Regions from separate parts of the Amycolatopsis sp. NPDC004625 genome, predicted to be linked through region 2. Evidence: riboswitches for the same ligand, from Rfam matches in the RefSeq annotation. Region 2 holds a riboswitch; the other holds the start of a gene.
What was found. Region 2 has a riboswitch for S-adenosylhomocysteine ahead of ahcY (adenosylhomocysteinase). Riboswitches for the same ligand answer to the same signal wherever they lie in the genome.
Positions count from the first base shown of each region.

Region 1: linked by a shared signal. The riboswitch ahead of metH (methionine synthase) and the one ahead of ahcY (adenosylhomocysteinase) in region 2 are both predicted to bind S-adenosylhomocysteine.

Region 1 is NZ_JBEXKX010000007.1:124,515-139,064, forward strand. Features, by position in the region: gene ABZW17_RS10335 (hypothetical protein) at 1-204, shown strand, start outside; gene ABZW17_RS10340 (hypothetical protein) at 427-621, opposite strand; gene ABZW17_RS10345 (hypothetical protein) at 672-1,190, opposite strand; gene ABZW17_RS10350 (isoamylase early set domain-containing protein) at 1,394-1,675, shown strand; gene ABZW17_RS10355 (LysR family transcriptional regulator substrate-binding protein) at 1,680-2,372, opposite strand; gene ABZW17_RS10360 (DUF5997 family protein) at 2,415-2,786, shown strand; gene ABZW17_RS10365 (aminotransferase class V-fold PLP-dependent enzyme) at 2,783-3,985, shown strand; gene ABZW17_RS10370 (TIGR03619 family F420-dependent LLM class oxidoreductase) at 4,021-4,887, opposite strand; S-adenosyl-L-homocysteine riboswitch at 5,177-5,255, shown strand; gene metH (methionine synthase) at 5,270-8,890, shown strand; gene ABZW17_RS10380 (hypothetical protein) at 9,073-10,476, opposite strand; gene cutA (divalent-cation tolerance protein CutA) at 10,702-11,025, shown strand; gene ABZW17_RS10390 (RraA family protein) at 11,035-11,742, shown strand; gene ABZW17_RS10395 (DUF6292 family protein) at 11,809-12,273, shown strand; gene ABZW17_RS10400 (response regulator transcription factor) at 12,350-12,997, shown strand; gene ABZW17_RS10405 (ATP-binding protein) at 13,070-13,456, shown strand; gene ABZW17_RS10410 (PAS domain S-box protein) at 13,500-14,550, shown strand, end outside.
Region 2 is NZ_JBEXKX010000003.1:326,201-340,750, forward strand. Features, by position in the region: gene ABZW17_RS05170 (alpha/beta hydrolase domain-containing protein) at 1-858, shown strand, start outside; gene fadD8 (fatty-acid--CoA ligase FadD8) at 1,014-2,600, shown strand; gene ABZW17_RS05180 (NAD(P)H-binding protein) at 2,702-3,445, shown strand; gene ABZW17_RS05185 (nuclear transport factor 2 family protein) at 3,563-3,952, shown strand; gene ABZW17_RS05190 (PadR family transcriptional regulator) at 3,959-4,516, shown strand; gene ABZW17_RS05195 (hypothetical protein) at 4,564-5,754, shown strand; gene ABZW17_RS05200 (GlsB/YeaQ/YmgE family stress response membrane protein) at 5,883-6,143, shown strand; gene ABZW17_RS05205 (S1 family peptidase) at 6,183-7,289, opposite strand; gene ABZW17_RS05210 (hypothetical protein) at 7,625-7,861, shown strand; gene ABZW17_RS05215 (ATP-binding protein) at 7,929-8,330, shown strand; gene ABZW17_RS05220 (TetR/AcrR family transcriptional regulator) at 8,380-9,042, opposite strand; gene ABZW17_RS05225 (diiron oxygenase) at 9,129-10,019, shown strand; gene ABZW17_RS05230 (GNAT family N-acetyltransferase) at 10,061-10,543, shown strand; S-adenosyl-L-homocysteine riboswitch at 10,575-10,652, shown strand; gene ahcY (adenosylhomocysteinase) at 10,736-12,196, shown strand; gene ABZW17_RS05240 (hypothetical protein) at 12,321-12,476, shown strand; gene ABZW17_RS05245 (cation transporter) at 12,505-13,140, opposite strand; gene ABZW17_RS05250 (metalloregulator ArsR/SmtB family transcription factor) at 13,137-13,466, opposite strand; gene ABZW17_RS05255 (hypothetical protein) at 13,710-13,919, opposite strand; gene ABZW17_RS05260 (Ku protein) at 14,034-14,550, opposite strand, start outside.

The sequences.
Region 1 (14,550 bases), on a different contig from region 2:
GCGTTGGCGGCGATCGAGGTCCGCCTCAACCGCGGCGAACCGGCGGCCACGGCGGTCACGACGGTGCTCCGGCTGGTGTTCGGCGGAATGGCCGAGGAGGAGTCCGGCGAGCCGGCCCGCGACGAGTGGCTGGTGGCGGCCCTGGCGGATCCGGTGCGGCTGGACGGGATCGTGGCAACGGCGCTGGCGATTCTGGGCCGCTGACCAGGGACTTGACCGGGGACGGCGACGCACGCCGGCCGGCCGCACGCGGCGGTACCGGCCGCTCCGGCGAGAACCGGCACGCATGGCCGGCCTCACCGCCCGACCACGCTCACCGGCCCGAACCCCGTCCCGCGCAACCGCGCTCACCGGACCGGACCCCGCCCCGCGCAACCGCACTCACCGGACCGGACCCCGCCCCGCGCGTCCCGAGCCGAGGCGTGATCACCTCGCCGGGTCCCGGCCGGCCTCACCCACCCGGCGGCAGCGGGCCTCGAACGCCGCGGCCAGGGTCTCTCCCGGGCAGCCCGCCGCCCTCGCCCGGGCGGCCGCCGCCGTCAGTTCGGCCAGCAGGACCTCCCGCACCGCCAGCCGTGCGGTGTCCGAGAGTCTCGAGGACGGGGCCGCTGCTTCGGTCACCCTCGGCCTCCTTCCGCTCGCCGGCCCAGACTTCACCTGACGGACAACGCTCAGCGCCACCACGGCGGGGGTGGCACCGGCAGCCGCAGGGGGCAGCCGCCCGTGTGGCGACCCGTCCAGCAGTCCGCCAGCCAGCGGGTCAGCGCCACCGGGCCCAGGAGGCTGTCCTCCCAGACCGGGGTCAGCGCGCCCGCCCGGCGCAGGACCGCTTCGGCCGTCACGCAGAACGACACCACCGCCGCGACCGCCGCGTCGGCCCGCTCGGCCGGCCAGGCGACCGCGGCTCCCGGCAGCCGGGCCGGGATGGCCAGGCCGGTGGCCACCGTGCAGTTGCGCGCCAGCAGCACGGCGAGATCGAACTCGACCGCTTCGGCGTGACGCTGTCTTGCTCGCCAGCGCGGCGAAGCCGCGGCCGCGTACAGCCCGGCCAACCGGGCGGCGGCCAGCCCGTCCCACACCGTCAGGATCACCGCTCGCGTATCGGCCGGATGGACCTCGGCGAGCTCGTGGGTGACAGCGCAGAGCCAGGCACACGGGTCCTTGACTTGACGATCAGCGGCGACAGTCACGGCAGTCAGTTTCCCACCGAGGCGCCCGCCCAACACGAAATGATCATGGTTCGGCCCAGGACCACCCGGTCAGTGGCGAACCGTTGAGCGGCGCCGTAACCCGATCGGGCACTGGGCGTGACCAAATCGTCACAGGTGTGCCATCATGTCGGCGCTCAGTGCCGAGCACGTCCTCCCGCCCGTTCCCGCGAAAGGCCCCACGAGTGATCAAGATCAGCAAGAGCCGGGCCGGCACCCAGCGCGTCACCTTCAGCCTCCCGGCCGGCGCGCCGGCCGGACGGGTGAGCGTCGTCGGCTCGTTCAACGACTGGACCCCGGGCCGCCACCACCTCACCCCGCGGTCCAACGGCCGCCGCTCGGCGTCGATCGACGTGCCGCCGGGGACCGTGCTCCAGTTCCGCTACCTCGGGGAGGACGGCCACTGGTTCGACGACCCCGACCTGCCCGACCGCGCCGACGGCAACTGCGTCTGCACGACACCCTGACGGCTCAGGCCCGCCGGCGCCGCTTCCCCGCGCCGCCACCGCGCCGGACCGGCTTCGCGGCGGCGGGCTTGCGCTCCGGGCGCTTGCGTTCCGCCGGCGCCGGTGGCCGCCCGCGCGTGCTGTTCACCGTGCGGCCGCGGACGATCCCGATGAACTGCTCCATCAGGTCCGACGTCTCCTCCTCCAGCCACGACAGCGCGACGCTCGACTGCGGCGCGTCCGTGAGCGTCCGGTAGGTGAGGTCCCGGCGGTGGTGCAGCCGGGCGAGCGACTGCGGGACGACGAGCACCCCGACACCGGCCGCGACCAGCTCGATCGCGTCCGCCGTCGTCTCCGGCCGCGAGACCGCCGGCCGGCCGGGCAGCGCCTCCCACTCCAGCGTGTCGTCGAGGGCGTGCAGCACGACGTCCTCGGCCAAGTCCGCTGTGGACACTTCGTCCGCCGCCGCGACCAGGTGGTCCTTGGGCACCACGACCACCGTCGTCTCGGTGTAGAGCGGGATCGCGTGCAGGCCGTCGCGGTCGATCGGGGACCGCAGGAGGGCCGCGTCGGCGTCGCGGGCGCGCAGCAGGCCGGTCGCGTCCGCGGCGGCGACCGGGACGAGGGTCAGCGGGACCTCCGGCACCCGCTCGGCCCAGGTCCGCACCCACTTGGCGGGCGTCGCTCCCGGGACGTACGCGAGCTTGAAAGAGGTCACCGGGTCAGGTTACCGGGAGTGACGCTGGCTACCCTGGACGGCATGACGTCGCACAAGACCACCCAGACGATGAAGCCCGCGACGGCGGCGAAGAAGCTGGGTGTGTACCTCGAAGCCACCCCCGCGGAGTTCCGGGAGGGCGTCGTGACGCGCGACGAGCTGAACGCGCTGCAGGCCGACCCGCCGGAGTGGCTGCGCGAGCTGCGCCGCACCGGCCCGCACCCGCGCCCGGTGGTGGCGGCGAAGCTGGGCGTCTCGATCGGCGGCCTGACCCGCGGCGGGATCACCGAGCCGCTGACCACCGAGCAGATCGACGAGCTGAAGGCGCAGAGCCCGGACTGGCTGGTGCGCGAGCGCGCCACGCAGGCCGAGGTGCGGAAGGAAACGGTGCGGGTCAAGGAGAAGGACCGCTGACCGCCGCCGACCTCTCGCCCGAGGCCGCGGACCGCCTCGACGCCGGAGACGAGCTCGCCGCCTTCCGCGAGCGGTTCGTGCCCATCGGCGATCCGGACGTCGTGGCCTACCTCGACGGGAACTCCCTGGGCCGCCCGCTGCGCGCCACCGCCGACCGGCTGCAGGAGCTCGTCGCGCACGAGTGGGGTGGCCGGCTCATCCGGTCGTGGGAAGAGCGCTGGCTGACGCTGCCCGAGGAAATCGGCGACGAGCTCGGGCGCGTCGCGCTCGGGGCCGCCCCCGGCCAGACGATCGTCGCCGATTCGACCTCCGTGTGCCTCTACAAGACGCTCCGGGCCGCCGTCGCGCTGCGGCCCGGGCGCGACGAGCTCGTCACCGACACCGCGAACTTCCCCACCGACCGCTTCCTGGTCGAGAGCGTCGCCGCCGAACTCGGCCTCACCGTCCGGTGGGTCGAAGACGACGACGTCGCCGCGGCGGTCGGGCCGCGGACCGCCGTCGTCACGCTGTCCCATGTGGACTACCGGTCGGCGGCGATCACCGACCTGGCCGCCGTGACGGCCCTGGTGCACGAGCGCGGCGGCCTGGTCGTCTGGGACCTCTGCCACAGCGTCGGTTCGATCCCGGTCGAGCTCGATGCCGCCGAAGCCGACTTCGCCGTCGGCTGCACGTACAAGTTCCTCAACGCCGGGCCCGGCGCGCCCGCGTTCCTCTACGCCAACGCGCGCCACCACGAGGCGTTCGGCCAGCCCGTCACCGGCTGGATGGGCGCGGCCGACACCTTCGGGATGGCCGCGCAGTACGTGCCCGCGCCCGGAATCCGGCGCGCGCTGTCCGGTACGCCGCCGGTGCTCGGCATGGTGGGCGTCCAGGAAGGCGTCGCGCTGCTGGCCGAAGCGGGGATCGACCGGGTGCGGGCCAAGGCCGTGGCGCTGGGCCGGTGGGTGCTCGCCCTCGCCGACGCGTGGCTCGTCCCGCTCGGCTTCACCGTCGCTTCGCCGCGCGAAGACGACCGCCGCGGCGGTCACGTCACCCTCCGGCACCCGGACGCCGAGCGGCTGTCGCGGGTCCTCATCGACAACGGCGTGCTCATCGACTTCCGCCGGCCCGACGGGATCCGGATCGGGCTGAGCCCGCTCACCACCGGCTTCGCCGAGGTCCGGCGGGCGATGGACCGCATCCGCGAGCTCGCCGGCTGACCCTCCCCCGGCCCTCGTGAGTGGTAAGGCGGGTTCTAACCCGCCTTACCACTCACGACACCCAGGCCGAGCTTTCCGGCCAGCCGGCCGATCCACGCTTCCACTTCGTCGGGCGCGCGGTCGGGGAGGCCGAAGATCGTCTCGGTGACACCCAGGGAATCCAGGTGCGCCAGGCGTTGCGGGTCGGGGCGTTCGCCGAGCGCGCAGATCCGCGGGGCACCTTCCCGGCCTTCGGCGTGCCAGATCTCCTTCAGCAGCGCCACGTGCCCGTCGAGGTCGGTGTCGGCCGGCGTGGTGATCCAGCCGTCGGCGTGGCGCGCGATCCAGCGGAACGTCTTCTCGGTCGGGCCCGCGCCGAGCAGCACGGGAACGTGCGCCTGGGCCGGCTTCGGCCACGCCCAGCTCGGCCCGAAGGAGACGAACTCCCCGTCGTAGGCGGCTTCTTCTTCGGTCCACAGTGCCCGCATCGCCTCGAGGTACTCGCGCAGCGCGGTCCGGCGCCGGTTCCCGGGCACGCCGTGGTCGGTCAGCTCGTCGACGTTCCACCCGAAGCCGGTCCCGAGCGTGACGCGGCCGCCGGAGAGGTGGTCGAGGCTGGCGATGGTCTTGGCGAGGGTGATGGGGTCGCTTTCGACCGGCAGGGCGACGGCGGTGGAGAGCCGGATCCGCTCGGTGACCGCGGCGGCCGTGGCCAGCGCGACCCACGGGTCGAGCGTCCGGCTGTAGCGGTCGTCGGGCAGGGACGCGTCGCCGGTCCGCGGGTGCGGCGACTCGCGTCTGACCGGGATGTGGGTGTGTTCGGGGACGTAGAACGTCGTGAAACCCGCAGCCTCGGCGGCGCGCGCCGCGGAAGCCGGGGTGATGCCCCGGTCGCTGGTGAACAGCACGATTCCGTAGTCCACCCGGGGAGCGTATTAGAACGTGTTTCAGTTTTCAAGGCGGCGCTCGGGCCCGCCGACTGCGGAGCGTAACGTCGAGCGGCGCTGGAGCGACACTGGATGTGGCTCTCGTGCGCAGGCTGGAAGCAGCGCCCCGCCGCCGGCCCCGGCATGGTGGACGGGTCCGGGAACGATCGCGACGCGGAGGCAGGGTGGCTCGGGTGATCCATTGTGGACAGACGGCGTCCCATACCGTGGACGCGCCGCCGGGGCGGGATGGCGTGCGGGGGCCGGGTTCCGATACCGTGGACCACAGGCCGAGAGGCGCTGCAACGGACCGTGGGGTCCGCCACGCTCGGCCGGGACTGACCACCCAAGGGCGCCTCCCGACCGAGGGAGGCTGCCGGTGAACACGCCCGAAGCAAGGTTGCGCGAACTGCTCGACCAGCGGGTCGCCGTGCTCGACGGTGCCTGGGGCACCATGCTGCAGGGCGCCGGGCTCACCCCGGCCGACTACCGCGGCGACCGCTTCGGCGAGCACACCCACGACGTCACCGGCGACCCCGACCTGCTCAACCTGACCCGCCCGGACGTCATCCTCGACGTCCACCGCCGGTACCTGGCCGCGGGCGCGGACATCACCACGACGAACACCTTCACCGCCACCAGCATCGGCCAGGCCGACTACGGCCTGCAGGCGCACGTCCACGAGATGAACGTCCGCGGCGCGCAGATCGCCCGCCAGGCCGCCGACGAAGCCGGCGGCCGGTTCGTCGCCGGGTCCATCGGCCCGCTGAACGTCACGCTCAGCCTGTCGCCGAAGGTCGACGACCCGGCGTACCGGGCCGTCACGTTCGAGCAGGTCAAGGCGGCCTACGCGGAGCAGATCGCCGGCCTCGCCGAAGGGGGCGTCGACCTGCTGCTGGTCGAGACGATCTTCGACACGCTGAACTGCAAGGCCGCGATCGCCGCCGCCCGCGAGGTCGCGCCCGAGCTGCCGCTGTGGATCTCGGTGACGATCGTCGACCTGAGCGGCCGGACGCTGTCCGGGCAGACCGTCGAGGCGTTCTGGAGCTCCATCGAGCACGCGAAACCGCTGGTCGTGGGGGTGAACTGCTCGCTGGGCGCCGAAGAGATGCGCCCGCACGTCGAGGAGCTCGCGCGGATCGCCGACGCCTACGTCGCCTGCCACCCCAACGCCGGCCTGCCGAACGCGTTCGGCGGCTACGACGAGACCCCCGAGCAGACCGCCGGCCTGATCGGCGGCTTCGCCCGCGAGGGCCTGGTCAACCTGGTCGGCGGCTGCTGCGGCACGAGCCCGGCGCACATCGCGAAGATCGCCGAAGCCGCGAAGGGGCTCACCCCGCGCGAGGTGCCCGCGCCGCGCACGCACACGCGCTTCAGCGGGCTCGAGCCGTTCGGCATCGGCGCCGACACCGGGTTCGTGATGATCGGCGAGCGCACCAACGTCACCGGCTCCAAGCGGTTCCGGCGGCTCATCGAATCCGGCGACCACCAGGGCGCGGTCGACGTGGCGCTGGAGCAGGTCCGCGGCGGGGCCAACCTGCTCGACGTCAACATGGACGCCGACCTGCTGGAGTCCGAGGAGGCGATGACGACGTTCCTCAACCTCATCGCCACCGAGCCCGAGGTGGCCCGGATCCCGGTGATGGTCGACAGCTCGAAGTGGACCGTGCTCGAAGCCGGCCTGCGCTGCCTGCAGGGCAAGGGCGTGGTCAACTCGATCAGCCTCAAGGAGGGCGAGGAGCCGTTCCTGGCCCAGGCCCGCACCATCCGGAACTACGGCGCCGGCGTCGTCGTGATGGCCTTCGACGAGCAGGGCCAGGCCGACACCGCCGACCGCAAGGTCGAGATCTGCGGCCGTGCGTACGACATCCTCACGCAGAAGGCCGGTTTCGCGGGCGAGGACATCATCTTCGACCCGAACGTGCTCGCCGTCGCCACCGGCATCGCCGAGCACAACGGCTACGCGAAGGCGTTCATCGACGCGCTGCCCCGGATCAAGGAGCGCTGCCCGGGCGTCCACATCAGCGGCGGCATCTCGAACCTGTCGTTCTCCTTCCGCGGCAACGACGTCGTCCGCGAGGCGATGCACTCGGCGTTCCTGTTCCACGCCGTGCAGGTCGGCCTGGACATGGGCATCGTCAACGCCGGCCAGCTCGCCGTCTACCAGGACATCCCGAAGGACCTCCTCGAACTGGTCGAGGACGTGCTCTTCGACCGCCGCGAGGACGCGACCGACCGGCTGGTGGCCTTCGCCGAGAACGTCAAGGGCAGCGGCACCAAGCGCGTCGTCGACCTCTCCTGGCGCGAAGGCACGGTCGGCGAACGGCTGTCCCACGCGCTGGTGCACGGCATCGTCGACTTCATCGAGGACGACACCGAAGAAGCGCGGCAGCAGCTGCCCCGGCCCCTCGACGTCATCGAGGGCCCGCTGATGGACGGCATGAAGATCGTCGGCGACCTGTTCGGCTCGGGCAAGATGTTCCTGCCGCAGGTGGTCAAGAGCGCGCGCGTGATGAAGCGGTCCGTCGCCTACCTCGAGCCGTTCATGGAGGCGGAGAAGGAGAAGGCGCGTCAGGAGGGCCGGCTGACCTCGGCCGGCGGCCAGGGCAAGATCGTGCTCGCCACAGTGAAGGGCGACGTCCACGACATCGGCAAGAACATCGTCGGCGTGGTGCTCGGCTGCAACAACTACGAGGTGATCGACCTCGGCGTGATGGTGCCGGCCGGCAAGATCCTCGACACCGCGGTCACCGAGGGCGCCGACGCCGTCGGGCTGTCCGGGCTGATCACGCCGTCGCTGGACGAGATGGTCGCCGTCGCCACCGAGATGCAGCGGCGCGGGCTCAAGATGCCGCTGCTCATCGGCGGCGCGACGACGTCCAAGCAGCACACCGCGGTCAAGATCGCCCCGGCCTACGACAACGCGACGGTGCACGTCCTCGACGCCTCGCGCGTGGTCGGCGTCGTGTCCGACCTGCTCGACCCGGACCGTTCGATCGCACTGGCCGAGAAGAACCGGGCCGACCAGGAGGTGCTGCGCGAGCAGCACGCGAGCAAGCAGCGTCGCCCGATGCTCAGCCTCGAGCAGGCCCGCGCGAACCCCGAGAAGGTGGCCTTCGACGGCCTGCCGACCCCGGCGTTCACCGGGCTGCGCGTGGTCGAGCCGGGCATCGCGGAACTGCGGGAGATGATCGACTGGCAGTTCCTGTTCCTGGCCTGGGAGCTGAAGGGCAAGTACCCGGCCATCCTGGAGCAGCCGGTCGCGCGCGAGCTGTTCGACGACGCGAACACGCTGCTCGACCAGATCATCGCCGACGGCAGCTTCACCGCGAAGGGCGCGTACGCGTTCTGGCCCGCGCACAGCGAAGGCGACGACATCCTGCTCGAAGGCGACTACGAGCACGTCAGGTTCCCGATGCTGCGGCAGCAGACGGCCAAGCCGGAGGACCGCGCGAACCGCTGCCTGGCCGACTACATCGCCCCGATCGGCGACCACCTCGGCGGCTTCGCGGTGAGCATCCACGGCGCCGAGACGCTGGCCGCGCGCTACGAGGCCGAGCAGGACGACTACCGGGCGATCATGGTCAAGGCCCTGGCCGACCGGCTCGCCGAGGCGTTCGCCGAGCACATCCACCTGCGCGCCCGCCGCGACTGGTTCGAGCCGGACGCGCAGCCGGAGCTGGCGGACCTGCACGCGGAGCGGTTCCGCGGCATCCGCCCGGCGCTCGGCTACCCGGCCAGCCCCGACCACAGCCAGAAGCGCGAGCTGTTCGAGCTGCTGGAAGCGGACGAGCTGGGGATGGCGCTGACCGAGTCGTTCGCGATGACGCCGGCGGCGAGCGTGTCCGGGCTGATCTTCGCCCACCCGGACTCCCGCTACTTCACCGTCGGCCGGCTCGGGCGCGACCAGGTCGAGGACTACGCGCGCCGCAAGGGCGTCGAGGTCGCCGAGGTCGAGCAGTGGCTGCGGCCGAACCTGGCCTACGACCCCGGGGCGTAGTCCGGCAGCTCGACGTCCGTGGCGAACCTGTCGGTCGCCTTGAGCAGCAGGCCGAGCAGGTACCGGGACTCGAACGGCCAGTTCCGGAGGGTGATCCGCAGCGGTGTCGGCGGCGCGAGGAACGGGCCCGCGCGAGCAAACCGCCACCGTCGCGGCGGACACCGTCCTGCCCCGGTGTCCCGCTACTCGACGGCGCCGTTCTGGCTCAGCAGCGTCTGGTACCAGCTGTCGTACGGGTGGTTCGTCGCCGGGTAGTTCGCGAGCGGGGTGGTGGCCTCGCTCGCTGAGTCGAAGTCCCAGCCGCGGACCAGCTTGCCCGCCTGCCGGGCCGCCGTGATGAACGCCGGCTCCGTTGCCGGTGCCCCGTAGAACAGCGCGCCCTGCTGGAGCTCCGCGCTGTCGCCCTGCTGGAACTCGTCGAAGGCGACCTGGCGGTAGCGGATCCGGTCGCCGGCGAGCCGGTCGGTGTCGGCGCGCAGGGTCTGCGCCGAGGTCGGGCCGTCCGCGCCGGTCCACACCGACACCGTGCGGCCGGCGCTGCTCGACGTCGCCTTCGCGAACCGTGCGTCCGAGGTCTTGGCGTTGCCCGTCCACGACACCGTGGTGCCCGCGAGCGCCCCGGACCAGGTCCAGTTCTGGCTGGTGTTCTGGCTCTTGTGGATCTCCCGCAGGTGCGTCGCGTCGGTGAAGGCGACCGTCGGCAGCACACCGTCGTCGTACTGGTGGGACGCCTGCCAGGTGATTTCGCCGTCCGCGCCGAGCTTGCCGACGTGGTACCAGAGCGTGGACGCGCCCTGCGACTGGTGCACCTCGACGAGGTCACCGTTGTCGTTGAGCGCGACGGCGGGCGTCTGCCCGCTGTCGTACTTGCCGTGGCGCAGCCAGGTGACCCGGCCGTCGGCGCCGTACGTGCCGGTCCAGTACCAGAGCGCGCCCGCCCCGGAGTCGTGCACCTCGACGACCTGGCCGCGGCCGTTCAGCGCGACCGCCGGGTGGTAGCCGACGTCCCGCTTGTACTCGGTGCGCGACCCGCCGTCGCCGGACAGCAGCGGCAGCACGCGCCCGCGCAGCGCGTCGACGTCCGGTGCCGCCGGGTAGTCCTGCGCGCGCAGCAGCCGCGCGCCGAACACCGACTCCAGCTCCTGGTTGAGCGCGGTCAGGTTGCCCGCCGCGTAGGAGGGGTTGTCGGTCAGGTCGTCCTTGAGGTCGAGCATGACGACGACCGGCGCGGCGGCCGGGTGCTGCGCCGACCAGGTGTTCACCACGGCCAGCCAGTCGCGGAGGTTGTTCGACGCCGGGTTGCCGCCGCTGTGGTCCACGAGGTTGCCGGGCGAATCGTGCCCGACGGCGTAGTCGTGCGAAGTGGCGTAGCCGTTGTCGTGCACGTCGAGTTCCAGGAACCGCACACCGTGGTCGAGCTGGTAGGCGAGGGAATTCTTGGCGCCGTCGACGTTGCCCGAGTAACTGTTGTGGGTCGCGCGGAACACCGACGCGGTGAACGGCTGGCTCGCGGCGTACGCCGGGGCGGGGGTCAGGACCGCGGCGGTCACCAGTGCGGAGACGGCCAGCGCGGGCAAGCGGGTCATCCTCGGATCCTCACTTCGGGAACGGGCGTGCCCCATCCTGGCCGTCCCGGGAGGTCCTGTCCTGAATTTCGCGGAAACGGTTGATCACGGTGTCCGCGGAATGGAGGGAAAATGATCACGGAATCGCAGTGAACTGGTGTTCGGGCGCCGGCCGACGCCGACGTGAGCGCGTGGTCCCGCCGCGAACCCCGCGCCCACCCGTCACCCGCCGCGTAATCTCGCCCCATGGCGGTGGAACACGTGGTCGTGACGTCCACGACGGACTCGGAAGCGGCGGCGCTCGACCTGGCCGCCCGGGTGGTCGAAGCCCGGCTGGGGGCCTGTGCCCAGGTCGTCGGGCCGATCACCAGCGTCTACCGGTGGGACGGCGCGGTGCGGACCGGCCGGGAATGGCGGGTGGAGATCAAGACGACCGCCGGCCGGGTGGCGGAGCTGACCGGGCGGCTGCGGCAGCTGCACGGCTACGACCTGCCGGAGGTGATCGCCACCCCGATCGTCGGCGGCAGTGCGGAGTACCTGGCGTGGCTGGAAACCGAGACCGCTGGCTAGATTCGGCGCATGGAGCATGAAGCACTCAGGCCGCGATTCGCGACGCTGACCACCGCCCACCTGGCCGACGCCTGCATCCGGGCCGGGCTGCCGGTGCGCTGCGCCCCGGCGGGGACGCGGGCGGTCGTGCCCGGCACCCGGTTGTTCGGCCCGGCGGTCCCGGCCCGGCACGTCGGCAGCGTCGACGTCTTCCTGGAAGCGTTCGAGGACGCCGCCGAGGGCGGGGTGCTCGTGGTCGACAACGGCGGCCGGCTCGACGAAAGCTGCGTCGGCGACCTCGTCGTCCTCGAGGCGCGCGCCGCCGGGCTGGCCGGGGTGGTGATCTGGGGCCTGCACCGCGACACCGCGGACATCCGGGCCATCGGGCTGCCGGTGTTCAGCCTGGGCTCGCTGCCCACCGGGCCGCTCAGCCTGGGCCCGCGCGTCGACGGCGGCCTGGCCGAAGCGGTCGTCGGCAGCTGGCGGATCGGGCCGGCGGACCTCGTGCTGGGCGACGACGACGGCGTCCTCTTCGTCCCGCTCGCCCGGGCGGGTGAACTGTTCACGCTCGCCGAGGGGATCCGCGACACCGAACGCCGGCAGGCCGACCGGATCCGCGGCGGCGAACCGTTGCGTCAGCAGGTGCGGTTCGGTGCGTTCCTGGCGGCCCGGGAAACGAATCCGGCCTTGACGTTCCGTGCGCACCTGCGGGCCGTGGGCGGCGCTATCGAGGAATAGCCACGAAAGTGTGATCGTCGCCCGATCGGGTACTCCTGTCGTGCAGCGGGCGCGGGAGGCGGAACCATGAACACACTCATCGGCTTCGGCCGGGACATCGAATACCACTTCGCGCGGGGACTGCGTGCCTACCTCGGCCGCGTCGCGCGGGCGGCCGGCGTCGGCTTCGAGTCGTGTTCGCTCGACCTCGACGTGCCCGCCTCCGGGTACGTGGCCCTCGACCGCACGCTCCCGGACCGGCCGGGCCACGACCTGGCGCTGATCTGGGACGAGGTGCACGGCTGGTCGGCGGTGGTCGAGCCCGCGGGCGGGGGAGCGGCGGAGGTGCTCGCCTACCTCGGCGGCCCGGAGGTGCTGCCCCCGCCGCGCGCGGTGGCCCGCTTCCTCGAGGTGCTGCGGGTCGCCGGCCCGCCGGCCGGGTCGTTCCGGCCGCCGGTGTTGCGGGCGGCCGGCCACCACGAGGACCTCGTCGACCGGCTGCCGGTCACCGGGCCCGAGGGCCTGCTGCGGCCGGGCTCCCCGGTCTGGTGATCGCCTCGCCCGGGCGACGGCGGCCGGCCGGGCCCCTAGGATGGGCGGGCAGCCACCGCCGGAGTGAGGGAACACCGTGAGCAGCGCCGACGATGCCCGTCCCGTCCGGGTCCTGCTCGTGGAGGACCACGACATGGTCGCCGAGGCGCTGCAGCAGGCCCTCGACCGCGCCGACGGGATCACCGTGGTCGGCCGGTCGCGGTCGCGGGCGGAGGCCGTCGCCGACGCGCGCCGGCACGCCCCGGACGTCGTGCTGCTGGACCGGCGCCTCGCCGACGGCGACGCGCTCGACGTCGTTGCGCAGCTCGGCTCCGGCGGGGCGCGGGTGCTGGTGCTGACCGGCGACGCCACGCCGGCGGTCGCCGTGCAGGTGGCCAAGGCGGGCGGGGCCGGCCTGCTGCTCAAGTCCTCCCAGCTCGGCGTGCTGGAGACCGCCGTGCGGGACGTCGCCGCCGGTGGCGTGGTCTTCGACCCGGAGCTGCTGCCCGGCGTCTTCGACCGGCTCACCGGCCGGGCACCGGCCGGCGGCCCGGCGCTGACCGCGCGGGAGCGCGAAACCCTCGACCTGCTGGCCGAGGGCGCGACCACCGAGGAGATCGGCCGGCGGCTGGGCGTCTCGCGCAACACCACGCGCAACCACGTGCAGCGGGTGCTGGAGAAGCTTGGGGCGCGGTCGAAGCTCGAAGCCGTCGCGGTGGCCCGCCGGGAGGGCCTCATCGGCTGATGCAGCTGCACCAGGCGGGCAGGGGCGTTTGCCTCTCGCGCTCTGCCGGCGGCTTCGGCCACGCTTGACGTCGTGAACACCCCCGCCCCGCTCACCGCGGAGTGCGTGCTGACCGACCTGGCCGCCGCCCGCCGCTTCACCCGGCTCACCCTGCTGGCCTGGGCCGCCGGGGTCGCCGTCGACGACGCGCTGCTGGTCGTCACCGAACTCGCCACGAACGCCCTGCGCCACGGGACGGGCGTCCCGGTGCTGCGGCTGAGCGTGGACGGCGTGGACGTGCGCGTCGAGGTCTTCGACGACAGCCCGGCCCCGCCGGTGCGGCGCCCCGCGGGGCCCGACGGCGGCTGGGGGCTCGCCCTCGTCGACCGCCTGTCCACCGTGCGGGGAACCGCGCCGAACGGCCGCGGGAAGGTGGTCTGGTGCGTCCTGCCCGTCCCGACCGCCGAATTCGCGGGCTGAGCACCGCCGTGCCCGGCCGGCCGCGATCCGGCAGAGTTGCCGCATGGACGACGACCGGTTCCGGCTGCTGGTGCAGGGCGTGCTCGACTACGGGATCTTCATGCTGGACACCGGGGGCCGGGTCGCCAGCTGGAACGCGGGGGCCGAGCGGATCACCGGGTACGCGGCCGGGGAGATCGCCGGGCAGCACTTCTCGGTGTTCTACCCGGCGGAGGACGTGGCGGCCGGGGAGCCGGCGCGGCAGCTGGAGACCGCCGTCGCGGAGGGCCGGCTGGAGGACGAGGGGTGGCGGCTGCGCGACGACGGCACCCGGTTCTGGGCCGACGTGGTGATCACCGCGCTCTACGACGAGCGGGGCGAGCTGCGCGGATTCGGCACGGTGACGCGGGACGTGACCGAGCGCCGCGCGGCCGAAGCCGCGTTGCGGGAGAGCGAAGAGCGGTTCCGCCTGCTCGTGCAGAGCGTCCAGGACTACGCCATCTTCATGCTGGACACCACGGGGTGCATCGCGAGCTGGAACACCGGCGCCGAGCGGATCAAGGGGTACGCGGCGGCGGAAATCATCGGGCAGCACTTCTCGGTGTTCTACCCCGCCGAAGACGTGGCGGCCGGGAAACCGGCGCGGGAACTGGAAATCGCCGTCGCCGAGGGCCGGCTGGAGGACGAGGGGTGGCGGTTGCGCAAGGACGGCACCCGGTTCTGGGCCAACGTCGTCATCACCGCGCTCTACGACGAGCAGGGCCGCCTGCACGGCTTCGGGAAGGTCACCCGGGACATGACCGAGCGCCGCAACGCCGAGCAGGCGCTGCGCGAACGCCGCCGGCTGGTCGGGCACCTCGTCGAGGCCCAGGAGGTGGAACGGCGCCGGATCGCCTGGGACGTGCACGACGAGTCGATCCAGTCCATGGTGGCCGTCGGCATGCGCCTGCAGCTGCTCGCCTCCCGGCTGCCGGAGCCGCACGCGAGCGCCGTCGGCGGCCTCGACGAGTCGGTGAGCGCCGCGATCGCCCGGTTGCGCGGCCTGGTGTCCCGGCTGCGCCCCCCGGAGCTCGACCGGCACGGCCTGGTGGAGGCGGTGTCGGCCTACGTCGACG
Region 2 (14,550 bases):
GACGTTTTCGCCCAGGCCGCGCAGGCGGTCCGCACGAATCCGCAGCTGCTCGGCGGCCGCACCCCGGCCGTCGTGCTGGGCACCGGGCACTCGCAGTCCGCGCTGCGGCTGACCACCTTCGCGAACGCGGTCCAGCCGGTGCGCCGGGCCTACGACGGCTTCATGATCCACGGCCGGGCGGCGCTCGCGGCCCCGATCGGCGACGGCGTCGTCGGCCCGCTGTCGGCCCGGATCCGCACCGACCTCGGCGTCCCGGTGTTCGTCCTGCAGTCGGAGACCGACGTCATCGCGTCGGCCTCGGTCCGGCAGGACACCGCGCTGGTGCGCACCTGGGAGGTGGCCGGCACCGCGCACGCCGACCGGTACGGGCTGGACCTGTACAACGCGGCCAACGCCCGGGACCGGTCCATCAACGACGGCGCCCCGACCACCTGCGACAAACCGGTCAACAACATGACCTTCCGGTTCGCGGAGAACGCGGCGTTCCGCTACCTGGACCGCTGGGCCCGCGGCGGCGCGGCCCCGCCCACCGCGACGCCGATCTCGATGCTGCTGAACGTCCTCGTCCTGCGCGACGGCGACCAGAACGCCCTCGGCGGTGTCCGGCTGCCCGACCTCGACGTCCCGGTGGCGTCCTATGCGCCCAACAACAGCGGCGGCAACGTGCCGGGCGCGTGCCTGCTGCTGGGCACGACGACGCCGCTGACGCCGGAGCGGATCCGGCAGCTGTACCCGGACCACGCCACCTACGTCGCCGGGTTCACCGCGGCGGCCGACCGGGCCCTGCGGGCGGGCTACCTGCTCCAGCCCGACCGCGACGAGGCCGTGGCCCGCGCCCAGGCCGCGCCGGTGCCGTGACGACGATCGTCCACAAAGGAATTCAGCGGGCCCGGCCGTCGCCGGGCCCGCTGGAACCCGTTCCCCCTCCACCGCGAGCTGACAAACCGGCGCCCGCCCGCGTATGGTGTCGAAAACAGTAACGTGTTCTAGTTTGATGCCGTGGAAGGACCGGGATGGACGAGCAGGCGATGCGGTACCCCAACCACCTCGGCCACCTGGTGGTTTCCGCGTTGAAGCGGCACCGGGACAAGCCGGTCATGGTGCTGGGCGACACCACGATGACCGGGGGCCGGACCGCCGAGCAGGTCAGCCAGTACGCGCAGGCGTTCGAGGCCCTCGGCGCCGGCACCGGCGCGCCGGTCGCGCTGCTGTCGCTCAACCGGCCGGAAGTCCTGCTCATCATCGCCGCCGGCCAGCTGCAGGGCTCGCGGCGCACCGCCCTGCACCCGCTGGGCTCGCTCGACGACCACGCCTACATCCTCGCCGACGCCGGCATAACCACGCTGATCATCGACCCGGTCCCCGCGTTCGTCGACCGCGCGCTCGGCCTGCTCGAGAAGGTGCCCGGCCTGGCCCAGGTGCTCACCATCGGGCCGGTGCCGGAGCGGCTGGCCCACGTCGGCAAGGACCTGACGGCGGCCGCGGCGACGTTCGAGCCGCGGCCCCTGTCCCCCGCCGTCCTGCCGCCGGACCAGGTCGTCTCGATCACCTACACCGGCGGGACGACCGGCAAGCCGAAGGGGGTCATGGGCACCGCGCAGGCGATGACCACGATGACCCAGATCCAGCTGGCCGAATGGGAGTGGCCGGAGACGCCGAAGTTCCTCATCTGCACGCCGCTTTCGCACGCCGGTGCGGCGTTCTTCGCGCCGACCCTGATCAAGGGCGGGTCCCTGGTCGTGGTGCCGAAGTTCGACCCCGCCGACACCCTGCGGATCATCGAAGAGCAGCGGATCACCGCAACCATGCTCGTGCCCACCATGCTCTACGCGCTGATGGACCACCCGGACTCGCGCACGCGGGACCTGTCGTCGCTGCAGACGGTGTACTACGGCGCCGCGTCGATCAACCCGGTCCGGCTGCGCGAGGCGATCGACCGGTTCGGGCCGATCTTCGCGCAGTACTACGGCCAGTCCGAGGCCCCGATGGCGATCAGCTACCTGGCCAAGGGCGACCACGACGACGCCCGGCTGGCGTCCTGCGGCCGCCCGTCGGCGTTCCTGCGCACCGCGCTGCTCGACGCCGACGGCTCGCCCGTGGCCCCCGGCGAGCCGGGCGAGATCTGCGTCGCGGGCCCGCTCCTGGCGGGCGGGTACTGGAACCTGCCGGAGGTGACGGCCGAGACGTTCCGCGACGGCTGGCTGCACACCGGCGACGTCGCCCGCGAGGACGAAGACGGCTTCTGGTTCATCGTCGACCGCGTCAAGGACATGATCGTCACCGGCGGGTTCAACGTGTTCCCCCGCGAGGTCGAGGACGTCGTGGCCGAGCACCCGGCGGTCGCGCAGGTGGGCGTGATCGGGACACCGGACGACAAATGGGGCGAAGCGGTGACGGCGGTGGTGGTGCTGCGCGAGGACGCCGACGGTGACCTCGAACGGCTCACCGCCGAGATCCAGGCGGCCGTGCGGGAGCGCAAGGGCCCGGTGCACGTGCCCAAACAGGTGATCGTGGCCGCCTCCCTGCCGATGACCGGGCTCGGCAAACCGGACAAGAAGGCCCTGCGCGCCCAGTACGAGCCACGAGGGGCCGCCGTGTAGGGCGTTATACGCCGCGTTGTCACGTTTCGGTCCGCCATCCCGTCCCAGGGGTGTGCAGCCGTCCCGGGTCCCCCGGGCGGCGCCGAGCGGAAGGAACGGACATGAAGGTCGTCGTCATCGGCGGAACCGGTCTGATCGGCACGCGCCTGGTCGCGTGGCTGGGCGAGAACGGTCACGACGCGGTGCCCGCCGCCCCCAGCACCGGGGTGAACACCCTGACCGGCGAAGGGCTGAAGGAGGTGCTGCAGGGCACCGACGTCGTCGTGGACGTCTCGAACTCGCCGTCGTTCGCCGACGACGACGTGCTGGCCTTCTTCCGCACGTCGACCGGCAACCTCGTCAACGCGGCGAAGGAGGCCGGCGTCGGGCACTACGTCGCCCTGTCGGTGGTCGGCACGGACCGGCAGCCGGACGTCGGGTACTTCCGCGCCAAGGTCGCGCAGGAGCAGCTGATCGCCGCGGCGGGCCTGCCGTTCTCGATCGTGCGCGCGACGCAGTTCTTCGAGTTCGCCGGCGGCATCGCCGACGGCTCGGTCACCGACGGCGTCGTGCGGCTGCCCGCGGCCGGCGTGCAGCCGATGGCGGCCGCCGAGGTGTCCGAGGCCGTCGCGCGGGCCGCGACCGGGACGCCCACCGGCGGTATCACCGAGGTCGCCGGGCCCGAGGTGTTCGGCCTCGACGAGTGGGTGCGGACGGTGCTGACCGCGCGCGCCGACCCGCGGCCGGTGGTCACCGACCCGCGGGCACCGTACTTCGGAGCGGTACCAGGGCCGGCGGACCTCCTGCCGGGGCCGGACGCGCGGCTCGCTCGGACCACGCTCGCCGGGTGGCTCGCCCGGCTGTGAGGCGCCGGACGCCGTCGTGGCCGGGATCGGCGTCGAGCACGATGCGGCCCACGTAACCAACACGGGCCGGGTACGCTCAGGGCGTCATACTCAACAAATTGACTATTCGAGGTGCCGATGAGCAGCTTCCGCAAGGCCGTCGAGGCCCGCGATCCCGACGCCATGGCCGCGACGCTGGCCGAGAACGTCGTGTTCCGCAGCCCGGTCGCGTTCCGGCCGTACCCCGGCAAGGCGATCACGGCCGCGATCCTGCGCGGCGTCCTGCGCGTGTTCGAGGACTTCCGGTACGTGCGCGAACTGACCGGCGGCGACGGCCGCGACCACGCCCTCGTCTTCGAGGCGCGGATCGGGGACGTGCGCGTGGAAGGCTGCGACTTCCTGCACCTCGACGCCGACGGCCTGATCGACGAGTTCACGGTGATGGTCCGCCCGCTCTCGGCGGCGCAGGCGCTGGCGGAAGCGATGGCGGCGCAGTTCGAGCAGATCCAGCGCGAAGCACTCAACTAGTTGAGTATGGCACTGCGACACGCGCTGATGGCGGCGCTGCTCGAAGGCGAGGCGTCGGGCTACGACCTGGCGAAGGGGTTCGACGCCTCGGTGGCGAACTTCTGGGCGGCGACGCCCCAGCAGCTCTACCGCGAACTCGACCGCATGGCGGCCGAGGGCCTGGTGCACGCCCGGGTCGTCCACCAGCAGCACCGCCCGGACAAGCGGGTGTTTTCGCTGTCGGAGACCGGCCGCCGGGCGCTGCACGAGTTCACGGCGCGGCCGCCCCGCCCGGGCGTGATCCGGGACGAGCTGCTCGTCCAGGTGCAGGCGGTGGACGTGGGCGACGAGCCGGCGGTCCGGCGCGCGCTGGCGGAGCGGATGGCCCGCGCGGAGACCAAGATCGCCGGGTACGAACGGCTTCGCGCGCGGCTGCTGGACGGCCGGTTCGAGGACGACTACCTCGCCGAGGCCGAGCGGGTCGGCCCGTACCTGACGCTGATGCGCGGCCTGTCGTTCGAGCGGGAAAACCTGCGGTGGTGCGAACAGTCGCTGAAGGTGCTCGACCGCCGGGCGGCACGCTGACCGGCGGTTGTACGGCTCTTGTACGACCACGCCCGACCATGGTCGGCATGCCATTGCACCGACTGACCCAGGCCGCGCTGGCCGCGGGCGTGCTGGCGGGCCTGGTCGCCGCGCCCGCGTCCGCCGCCGCGGCCGCGCCGGCCACACTGCCGGCCGACCAGTACACCCTGACCGCGAACTACAGCCAGTTCGACGCCGTGAACACCGCGCTCGTGTCGACGCTGGGGACCGCGGCCGTCCACACCGTGATGGACAACGCGAACCACGACCGCACCGCGCTGCCGTCGTCGTTCTCCGTCGCCGGGCTCTCGACCGGGTTCCGGTTCGACAGCGGCGACAACTCCGACTGCACCAACTACCCGCAGGGCATCACGACCAGCCGCGACGCGGTCGGGACGGCCGGCGGCGGCAACTACGACGGGCACCAGCTCGTCGCGGTCAGCTGGTACACCAAGGACGGCTGCGACGGCGGCCAGCAGCGCAGCCGGATCACCCTGGTCGACTGGGACGCCGACTACCCGAACGCCTACCGCAAGATCCTGCTGGTCGAGCCGACCGGGACCGCGGCCGCCCCGGACTTCAAGGACATCCCGATCCACGCCGGCGGCATGTCCTGGTACGGCGACTACCTCTACGTCGCCGACACCGGGAAGGGCATGCGCGTGTTCGACATGCGCAAGATCCTCAAGACGAACAGCGGCGGCACCGCCGACCAGATCGGCCACCAGAGCGGCAGCACGTACTACGCCCACAACTACGCCTACGTCCTGCCGCAGGTCGGCACGATCACGTCGAAGACGACGTCGGGCACGAACCTCGCGTGGTCGTCGATCTCCCTCGACCGCGTCAGCAAGTCGATCGTGATGACCGAGTACACCTGCCCGTCCGGCTGCACGGACTACCCGAACCGCGCCCCGCGAGCGATCCGCTACCCGTTCGCCTCCTCCGGCACCTTCGCCGCGACGACGACGGCGAGCCAGGCGCTGCAGCTGCCCTGGTACAAGCTCAACGGCGTCGCCTCGCACAACGGCCGCTGGTGGTTCAACTCCTCCGGCTCGAAGCAGCTCTACTACTGGAAGCCGGCGGCCGCCGCGCAGACCTTCGCCTGGGTCGGCAGCGGCGAGAGCCTCTCGTACTGGGAGGACGACACCAGCGCGGACCTGCTGTGGTCGCTGCAGGAAGGCGCGGGCAACCGCAACGTCTTCGCGGTCACCCAGGCCACCTACGGCGGCGGCTGAGCAGCGGGCCGGGTCCGGGCGGTGACCATCGGGTGAGATCCGGATCACGTCGGCGTGGCTCGACGCGCTGCGCGGGCCCGCTGCTGCCATCCTGTGCCGTCAAGGGACGCTGACGAGAGGACACCGCCGTGGGCATCATCGCCTGGATCGTGCTCGGGCTCATCGCCGGGGTGATCGCGAAAGCCCTCATGCCGGGCAAGGACCCGGGCGGCTGCATCATCACCATCCTGCTCGGCATCGCCGGCGCGTTCGTCGGCGGCTGGATCGGCAAGACGCTGTTCCACACCCAGCTCGGCACGTTCTTCGACCTGCGGACCTGGGGTCTGGCGATCCTCGGCGCCCTGGTCATCCTGGCCGGCTACCGGCTGATCTTCCACCGCCGCGACTGACCGGTGCGGCCGGGGGCACCCGCCCCCGGCCGCACCGGTTCAGTTCAGGCTGACGCCGTAGGCGCTCAGCGCCTCGCCCACCGGCTGGTAGTACGAGCTGCTGCCGCCCTTGCCGGACGTGATGCCCAGGCCGACGCTGCCGGCGAACAGGCAGCCGCCCGAGTCGCCGGGGTTGACCAGCGCGCTGGTCTGGATCAGCTGGGACACCGAGCCCTCGGCGTAGTTCACGGTCACGTTCAGCCGCTGCACCGAGCCCGACGTCAGGTGGGTGGTGCTGCCGCTCTTGCTGATCCGCTGCCCGACGGTCGCGGTGCCGGCGGAGCTGATCCGCTGGGTCGAACCGTTCCACAGCGTGACCGCGCCGGGCGCGCTGCCGGTGGTGTTGCGGATGAGCCCGTAGTCGTTGCCCGGGAAGCTCGAGCCCTGCGACGGGCCGACGTTCCACTGCGCCACCGCGCGGGTGCAGTGGCCGGCGTCCACGATGTAGTTCTGGCCGCCGCGGTTGGTGTTGAATCCGACCGAGCAGCGGACGCCGCCGCCGGTGATCGCCTCGCCGTTGTAGATCGCGGTGTGCAGTTCGCCGGCGACCCGTTCGACGCGGACCCGGTCGCCCAGTGCTCCGGCCGCCTTCAGCAGGGCTTCGGTGCCCTTGGCCGCGTCGGCCACGGTCAGCACGACCTGGTTGGCCGCCGGGTCGAGGCCGATCGCGGTGTGCGTCACCGCGGGCAGCGCCTGCAGGGCGTTCTGCGCGCTCGCCAGCGCGGCCGTGGCGTGCTTGACGAGCCGGGCCTGCGCGCCGGCCTGCTCGGCCTGGCGGGCGGCGGCCTGGTCGAGCACGTTGACCACGGGCTTGGCGGCCGCGTCGAGGTAGCCGTCCGCGGCCCGGGTCCCGAGGGCGGCGGTGACCGCGTGCAGGGTCTCGACACTGGCCGCCTGCGTGCGCAGCAGGGCGACGGCGGCGGACTCGCTGATCCCCGCCTCCGCGGCGAGGGACGCGACCGCGTCGTGCTGCACCGTGGGCGAGTAGCCGTCGATGGTGGTGGCGGTCGCGGTGACCGGGGTGAAGAAGGCGGTGGCCGCGGCGGCGGCCACGAGCGCGGTGGCGGAGCGGGCGAGGAGGTGGTGTCCCGGGGACGTTCTGCGCATGCCGGTAACTCACTTTCGCGGGCAAAGCCGGCGCGCGGGGTGGCCGCGCCGGCCACGGTGGGGGTCGAGCCGACCGGAGGTCCGGTGCGGTCGAGGGTGGGCCGCGGCCCCGGCGGGCGGAACCGACTTTCGTCGGAGAAGGACAAAAGATAGGTACCGGGCAATTCGCCCACGGCGAGTTCGCGCAAAGCAGCCGGGACGCCCGGTCACGCTCCGCTGCTCCGGCGTACGAGTGGTTCCGGGGCCGCCCACCCGGGCGCGGCGTACCGTTTCAAAGACGGACATGGCGCGCTCTCCTCCCCCTCGGGGCGCGCCGTGCCCGCCGGGGAGACGGCATGAACGACCAGCGGAAGGTCCTCGTCCGGGCGGAGTCCCGGCGCATCACCGTCCCGGGCGCCGACGGTGCAACCGAGACGCTCGCCTATCCCGGCGTCACCCTGACCCGCGTCATTCCGGGCACACCGGACGACGAGCTCTGGCTGCCGATGGGCGACCAGCCCAGTGAGGTCGACGACGAAGTGCTGGTCACCGCGTTGCGGGAGGCGTTCCGCTGGGGCTGCGGACTCCCGTAACACCTCCCCCACACGTGTAACGCCGGTTTTTCCGGGTAGGCCTTATCCGAGAAGGAGGGGTCGCACGGTGCGAGTGAATTGGGGCGCGGCGCGCGAACCGGGCTGGGACGTGCTCGACCTGACCGGATCGGGCTCGTCGGGACTGGCCGCCGGCCGCCGCTGGGCCGGGACCAGGCTAGCGTCGCTGGCCGAAGCGGACCGGGTCGACGCGTTGATCGTGGTCGGCGAACTGCTGGAGAACGCCTACATCCACGCCACCGGCCCCTGCCAGCTGCGGCTCCACCTCGCGGCGGACCCGTGCGAGGTGACGGTGGCGGTCACCGACGTGGGCACCGGCGAGCCACGCTTGCGCGTCCCCGGCCACGCGGGCGGCCGGGGCCTGCTCCTGGTCGACGAACTGGCCGAAAGCTGGGGCGTGAGCCACCACGACGACGGCAAGGTCGTCTGGGCACGGCTCGCCTGCGCGTAGCGCCAGTCTCGTCGTGAGTGAGAAACAGTGTTAGAACGCGCCTTAACACTCACGACAAGCCGCGGGAGACCTCCTCCGGCAGGGGCAGCGGGCGGTCCGGGTCGAGGGTCACCCCGCCGGCCCGCAGGGTGTGGTCCAGCATCGCCCAGATCGTGCCGGTGAGCTGGGCGGTCAGCTGGGCCAGGCTGAGCGCGCCCGGGTGGTCGAGCCAGCGGGTCGTCGCCGATTCGACGTAGCCGACCAGGCCGAAGGCGATCGTGTCGGCGGGCGCCGGGTCGAGGCCGAACGCCGTCAGGTAGCCGGTGAACAGGGAACTGAGGTGGCGGGCGATCGCGCCGCGGACGTCGGGGCCGCCCGGCTCGGTGCGCGTGAGGTAGCGGTGCAGGGGGGCGTGCTCGGTCAGCCAGCGCAGGTGCGTCGAGATCACCGTGGAGATCATCTCGTTCGGCGAGCCTTCGGGGTGCCACAGCGGCGCGAGGTCGGCCGTCACCAGCTCGGCCGCGCGCCGGGCGATCGCCCGCTGGAGGTCGGCCGCGCCGTCGAAGTGCCGGTAGAGGCGGGTGCGGGCGACGCCGGCGCGTTCGGCGATCTGCTCGGTCGAGACGTCCGGGCCGTGCTCGGCGATGGCGGCCAGCGCCGCGTCGACGAACTCGGCGCGCCGCCGTTCCTGCTGGCCCGCCCAGCGCGCGGCCCGTCCGTCGACCTTGGTCACGGCGGAAGCCTACTCAGGACCGGCCGGGCGGTGTACGCTCCCGAAGTAGCTAGTACAGCATGTACCCCCTACTTCCGGAGGTGGCCATGGGCGTCGAGGCCCAGGACCGGGACGTCACCGCGGCTCGCCTGCTCAGGAGCTCCGCGAAGAACTCCTACGACCCGTACGTCGACATCGACTGGGACGCGCCGCTCGCCGAGGGCAAGGCGTACATGCCGCTCGAACGCGTCTCCCTCTACGGCACCGGCCTCTGGGCGAAACTGACGCCCGAGCAGCGGATCGAGCTGTCCAAGCACGAGATCGCCAGCATCATGAGCGTCGGCCTGTGGTTCGAGATCGTCCTGATGCAGCTGCTGGCCCGGTACGTCTTCGACCTGGACGCGCGCACCGAGCACGCGCAGTACGCGATGACCGAGATCGGCGACGAGACCCGGCACTCGGTGATGTTCGCCCGCACCGCCGAGCGGCTGGGTGTCCCGCGCTACGGCGTCCCGAAGGTGGTGCACCGCGCGGCGAAGGTGTTCGGCGCGACCGCGGCCGGGCCGTCGATGTTCGCCAGCGTCCTGGTCGCGGAGGAGACCACCGACCGCCTGCAGCGCTCGATGATGGACGACGACGGCATCCAGCCGCTGATCCGCTCGGTCAACCGCATCCACGTGGTCGAGGAGGCCCGGCACGTCCGGTTCGCCAAGGAAGAGGTGCTGCGCGAGACGCCGAAGCTGACGAAGGCGGCGCTGCAGCGCCACCGGCTGCGGACGGCACTGGTCGCGTTCGGCGTGGTCGACAGCATGGTCGACGCCCGGATCTACCGGAGCGTGGGGATCGACCCCCGCGAGGGCCGCGCGGCGGCGCTGGCGAACCCGCACTTCCACGAGACGCGGCGGTGGATGGCCGAGAAGATCGTGCCGTTCCTGCGCGAAGCGGGCCTGGTCGGCGGCCGTTCGGAGTCCATCTGGCGGCGCGCGCACCTGGTCTGAAACCCTTCGCGCGCCACACCGGATTCCGTCAGGATACCCGGGTGATCACCACCAGGACCGCCCGCGAGGACGACGAACCCGTGCTCGCGAAGCTCGACGAACGCACCTGGACCCCGGCCGTCTCCCCCGCCCCGGCACCGCCGGCCGGCACGCCGTTCTTCGCCGAAGGCACGCGCCCCGGGGACGTTCTCGTCGCCGAGCACGACGGGGTGGTCGCCGGGTACGTGCGGCTCGGTGCCGGGTTCGGCATCCCCGCCCACCGGCACGTCCTCGTGCTCGACGGGCTGGCCGTCGACCCGGACCGGCGGCGGCTCGGGATCGCGGGGCGGCTCGTCGAGGCCGCCGTGGCCGAGGCGCGGCGGCAGGGTGCCCGCAAGGTGACGCTGCGGGTGCTCGGGCCGAACACCGGCGCCCGGCGGGTCTACGAACGCTGCGGGTTCGTGGTGGAAGGCGTGCTGCGGGGCGAATTCCGCATCGACGGGACCGACGTCGACGACGTTCTCATGGCCTGCTCGCTCGCTTGACAGCCTCGCGGCGGCTTTGCCATCCTGGACTCGGGCCGAGAGGCGCTGCGACGGAAGCCACTTCCGCCACGCTCGGCCCGGCACACGACTCCAAGGGCGCCTCCCGCGAGGGAGGTGCCTTCTTCTTTGTCCGCAAGGACTTCGACGCCGCCTCCCGAGCGCATCCTCGACGACTCCGGAGTGCGTGCAAGCATGAGTGACAAACTGCAGACCCGAAACGGCCTCGACTTCGCCGTGGCCGACCTCACCCTCGCCGACGCCGGCCGCACCCAGCTGCGGCTGGCCGAGCACGAGATGCCCGGCCTGATGGCCATCCGCCGCGAATACGCCGCCGCACAGCCGCTGAAGGGCGCGCGCATCGCCGGCTCGCTGCACATGACCGTGCAGACCGCCGTGCTCATCGAGACGCTGGTGGCGCTCGGCGCCCAGGTGCGCTGGGTGTCCTGCAACATCTTCTCCACCCAGGACGAGGCCGCGGCCGCGGTCGTCGTCGGCCCCGAAGGCACCGTCGACGCCCCGGCGGGCACCCCGGTGTTCGCCTGGAAGGGCGAGACGCTCGAAGAGTACTGGTGGTGCACCGACCGGCTCTTCGCCTTCCCCGGCGGCCAGGCGCCGAACATGATCCTCGACGACGGCGGGGACGCCACCCTGCTCGTCCACAAGGGAGTCGAGTTCGAGGCGGCCGGCGCCGTGCCGCAACCGTCCGAAGAGGACCCGGAGGAGTACCGGATCATCCTCGACACCCTCCGTGCGAGCCTGGCGGCCGACGGCGACCGCTTCACCCGGATGGCCAAGGAGATCCGCGGCGTCACCGAGGAGACCACCAACGGCGTCAAGCGGCTCTACAAGCTCGCCAAGGACGGCGAGCTGCTCTTCCCGGCGATGAACGTCAACGACTCCGTCACGAAGTCCAAGTTCGACAACAAGTACGGCATCCGGCACTCCCTTGTGGACGGCCTGAACCGGGCCACCGACGTGATGATCGGCGGCAAGCGCGTCGTCGTCTGCGGCTACGGCGACGTCGGCAAGGGGGCGGTGGAGGCCCTGCGCGGCCAGGGCGCCCGGGTCGCGGTCACCGAGATCGACCCGATCTGCGCGTTGCAGGCGGCCATGGACGGCCTCGACGTCGTGGAACTGGACGACGTCGTCGAGACGGCGGACATCTTCATCACCACCACCGGCAACTTCGGCATCGTCTCGGCGGCGCAGATGGGCCGGATGAAGCACAACGCGATCGTCGCCAACGTCGGGCACTTCGACAACGAGATCGACATGGCCGGGCTGGCGAAGCTGCCCGGCGTGGTGAAGAAGGAGATCAAGCCGCAGGTGCACGAGTGGACGTTCCCGGACGGCCACGCGATCATCGTGCTCTCCGAGGGCCGGCTGATGAACCTGGGCAACGCGACCGGCCACCCGTCGTTCGTGATGTCGAACTCCTTCACCAACCAGGCCATCGCGCAGATCGAGCTGTTCGCCAAGCCCGGCGAGTACGCCACCGACGTCCACCGGCTGCCGAAGCACCTGGACGAGAAGGTGGCTCGCCTGCACCTCGACGCCCTCGGTGTGAAACTCACCAAGCTGACGAAGGCCCAGGCGGAATACATCGGCGTCGACGTCGAAGGTCCGTACAAGCTCGATCACTATCGGTACTGACGCAAGATTGCTCCATTCGCCGTAGTTTGGTTTATCGGGAAACTGGCCATCCTCCCGTCGAGAGAAGCGCATCCGCCCGGACGGCACGGAGCCGGGCCGGGTCTCGTGCGAAGGAGTGTGTCAAGTGATCGTTCTCGGTGTAATCCTCCTGATCATCGGGTTCATCGTCGGTATCCCGGTGCTGTACACCATCGGCATCATTCTCGCGGTGGCCGGTGTGGCACTGGCCATCCTGGGCGGCACCGGCCGCCGGATCGGCGGGCGCGCGCACTGGTACTGATCTCGAGACTCCGCCACGGCCTGGCGCGTCAGCAGCAATGCTGGCCGCGCCAGGCCGTTCGGCCTTCCAGCACCGCCACCCCGGCGATCGCCAGTGCGACCGCCGGGTCGGCCCACCACCAGCCGAACAGGGCGTTGAGCAGCAAGCCCGCCAAGAGCACCGCGGAAAGGCAAGAGCAGAGCAAAGTCTGCCGCGAATCCGCGACGGCGCTGGCGGACCCCAGCTCGCGCCCCGCCCGGCGCTGGGCCGCGGAAAGGGCCGGCATCACCGCCAGAGAAACGGCCGCGAGCACGATTCCGGTTCGCGAAGTTTCCGGCACCGTGCCGGTGAAAAACGTTCCGGCTGCTTCCGCCGTCACGTAAATCGCGAGCGCGAAGAACGAAATCGCGATCGCCCGCAGCGCCCGCCGTTCCCGGGCTTCCGGGTCACGGCCGGAGAACTGCCACGCGACCGCGGCCGCCGACGCCACCTCGATCACCGAATCCAGCCCGAAGCCGATCAGCGCGCCGGACGACGCCGCGGCACCGGCACCGAGGGCGAGGACCGCCTCGACGACGTTGTAGGTGATGGTCGCGGCCACGAGCAGCCGCACCCGGCGCACCAGCGCCGCCCGGCGGTCCGGCGCCACCACGGGCGGCGCGCAGCAGCCGTCGGCGCACGTCACCTCGCCCCCACCTCGTCCTCGCACGCGGGCTGCGGTTCGACCGCCAGGACGACCTGGACGAGCTCCCGCAGCGCGCGGGCCAGGTGTTCGTCGGCGATTTCGTACCGCACCTGACGGCCTTCGTAGCCGGCCACGACGAGCCCGCAGCCGCGCAGGCACGACAGGTGGTTCGAGACGTTCGGCCGGCTCAGCCCGAGGTCCGCGGCCAGCCGCCCGGGGTAGGCCGGGCCGTCGAGCAGCGCGGTCAGGATCCGGCAGCGGGTCGGGTCGGCCAGGGCGCGCCCGATCCGGGCCAGCGCCGACTCGCGCGTCTCACAGGTCACCATGCAGTGAACTGTACATCCAAGACTGACGTATCCACAGCGGACACCGCGGAAATGAAGGGGTCCTCCGGCTCCGAGGGGGAGGGAGAGCCGAAGGACCTCGTTAGTGTTAGCACATCGCCAAGCCGGTGTACACAGCTGCATACACGATCGGGTTACGACCTTGACGGCTTCCTGACGCCGTGCCGGCCTTCCCGCCGGGCGCGGAAACCTGGCGGGAAGGCCGGCACGATCCTGGCGGGAGGCTCAGGAAACCCGGCGCAGCAAGGACTTCCGCGGCCCGGCGGCGCAGCCGCACCCGCCGCCGATGCCCTGGCAGTCGACGATCAGCGCGTGCCGGACGCGGTCACCGTCCACGCAGGCCGGTTCGGTGCACTCGGCGAACCCGCGCTCCGGGTGCACCACCAGCGTGCCGTGGCAGTGATCGATCCCCGCGTCACAGGAAGCACACTCCATGTCCGCACCGCCTTCCGCGCTCGTGCACCCCAAGGTAGGACCGGGAAGCACGCGGGCGCGGCAGCCGGGCGGCGTGTCGGCGCAACCACCCGTCCGGGGCGGGCTCAGGCGGGCTCAGGCGGACTTCGGGGCCCGCTTGCGGGCGGCCGGCTTCTTCTTCGCCGGCTTCTCGTCCTCTTCGGACGCATCGGAATCCGAAGAGGACGCCTCCGACGCGGACTGACGCGACTTCTTGGCGGCGTCCACACTGGCCTGGAGGGCGGCCATCAGGTCGACGACGTCGGCCTTGGCGGTGACGGCCGCGGGCTTGGTCGTCTCGTCGCCGGCGACCTTCGCCTCGATCATCTCTTCGAGGGCCTCGCGGTAGTGGTCGTGGTACTTCTCCGGCTCGAACACCGGCTCGGCCAGCGAGTCGATCAGCGACCCCGCCATGGTCAGCTCCTGCGGCCGGATCTGCGGCGGGTCGTCGCGCAGGAACGGGAAGTCGGGTTCGCGGACCTCGTCCGGCCACAGCATGGTCGTCATCACCAGGACGTCGGCGTGCACCCGCAGCACCGCCATGCTCTCCCGCTGCCGGACCGCCACCTTCGCGACGGCCACCTGGCTCGACTTGTGCAGCGCGTCCCGCAGC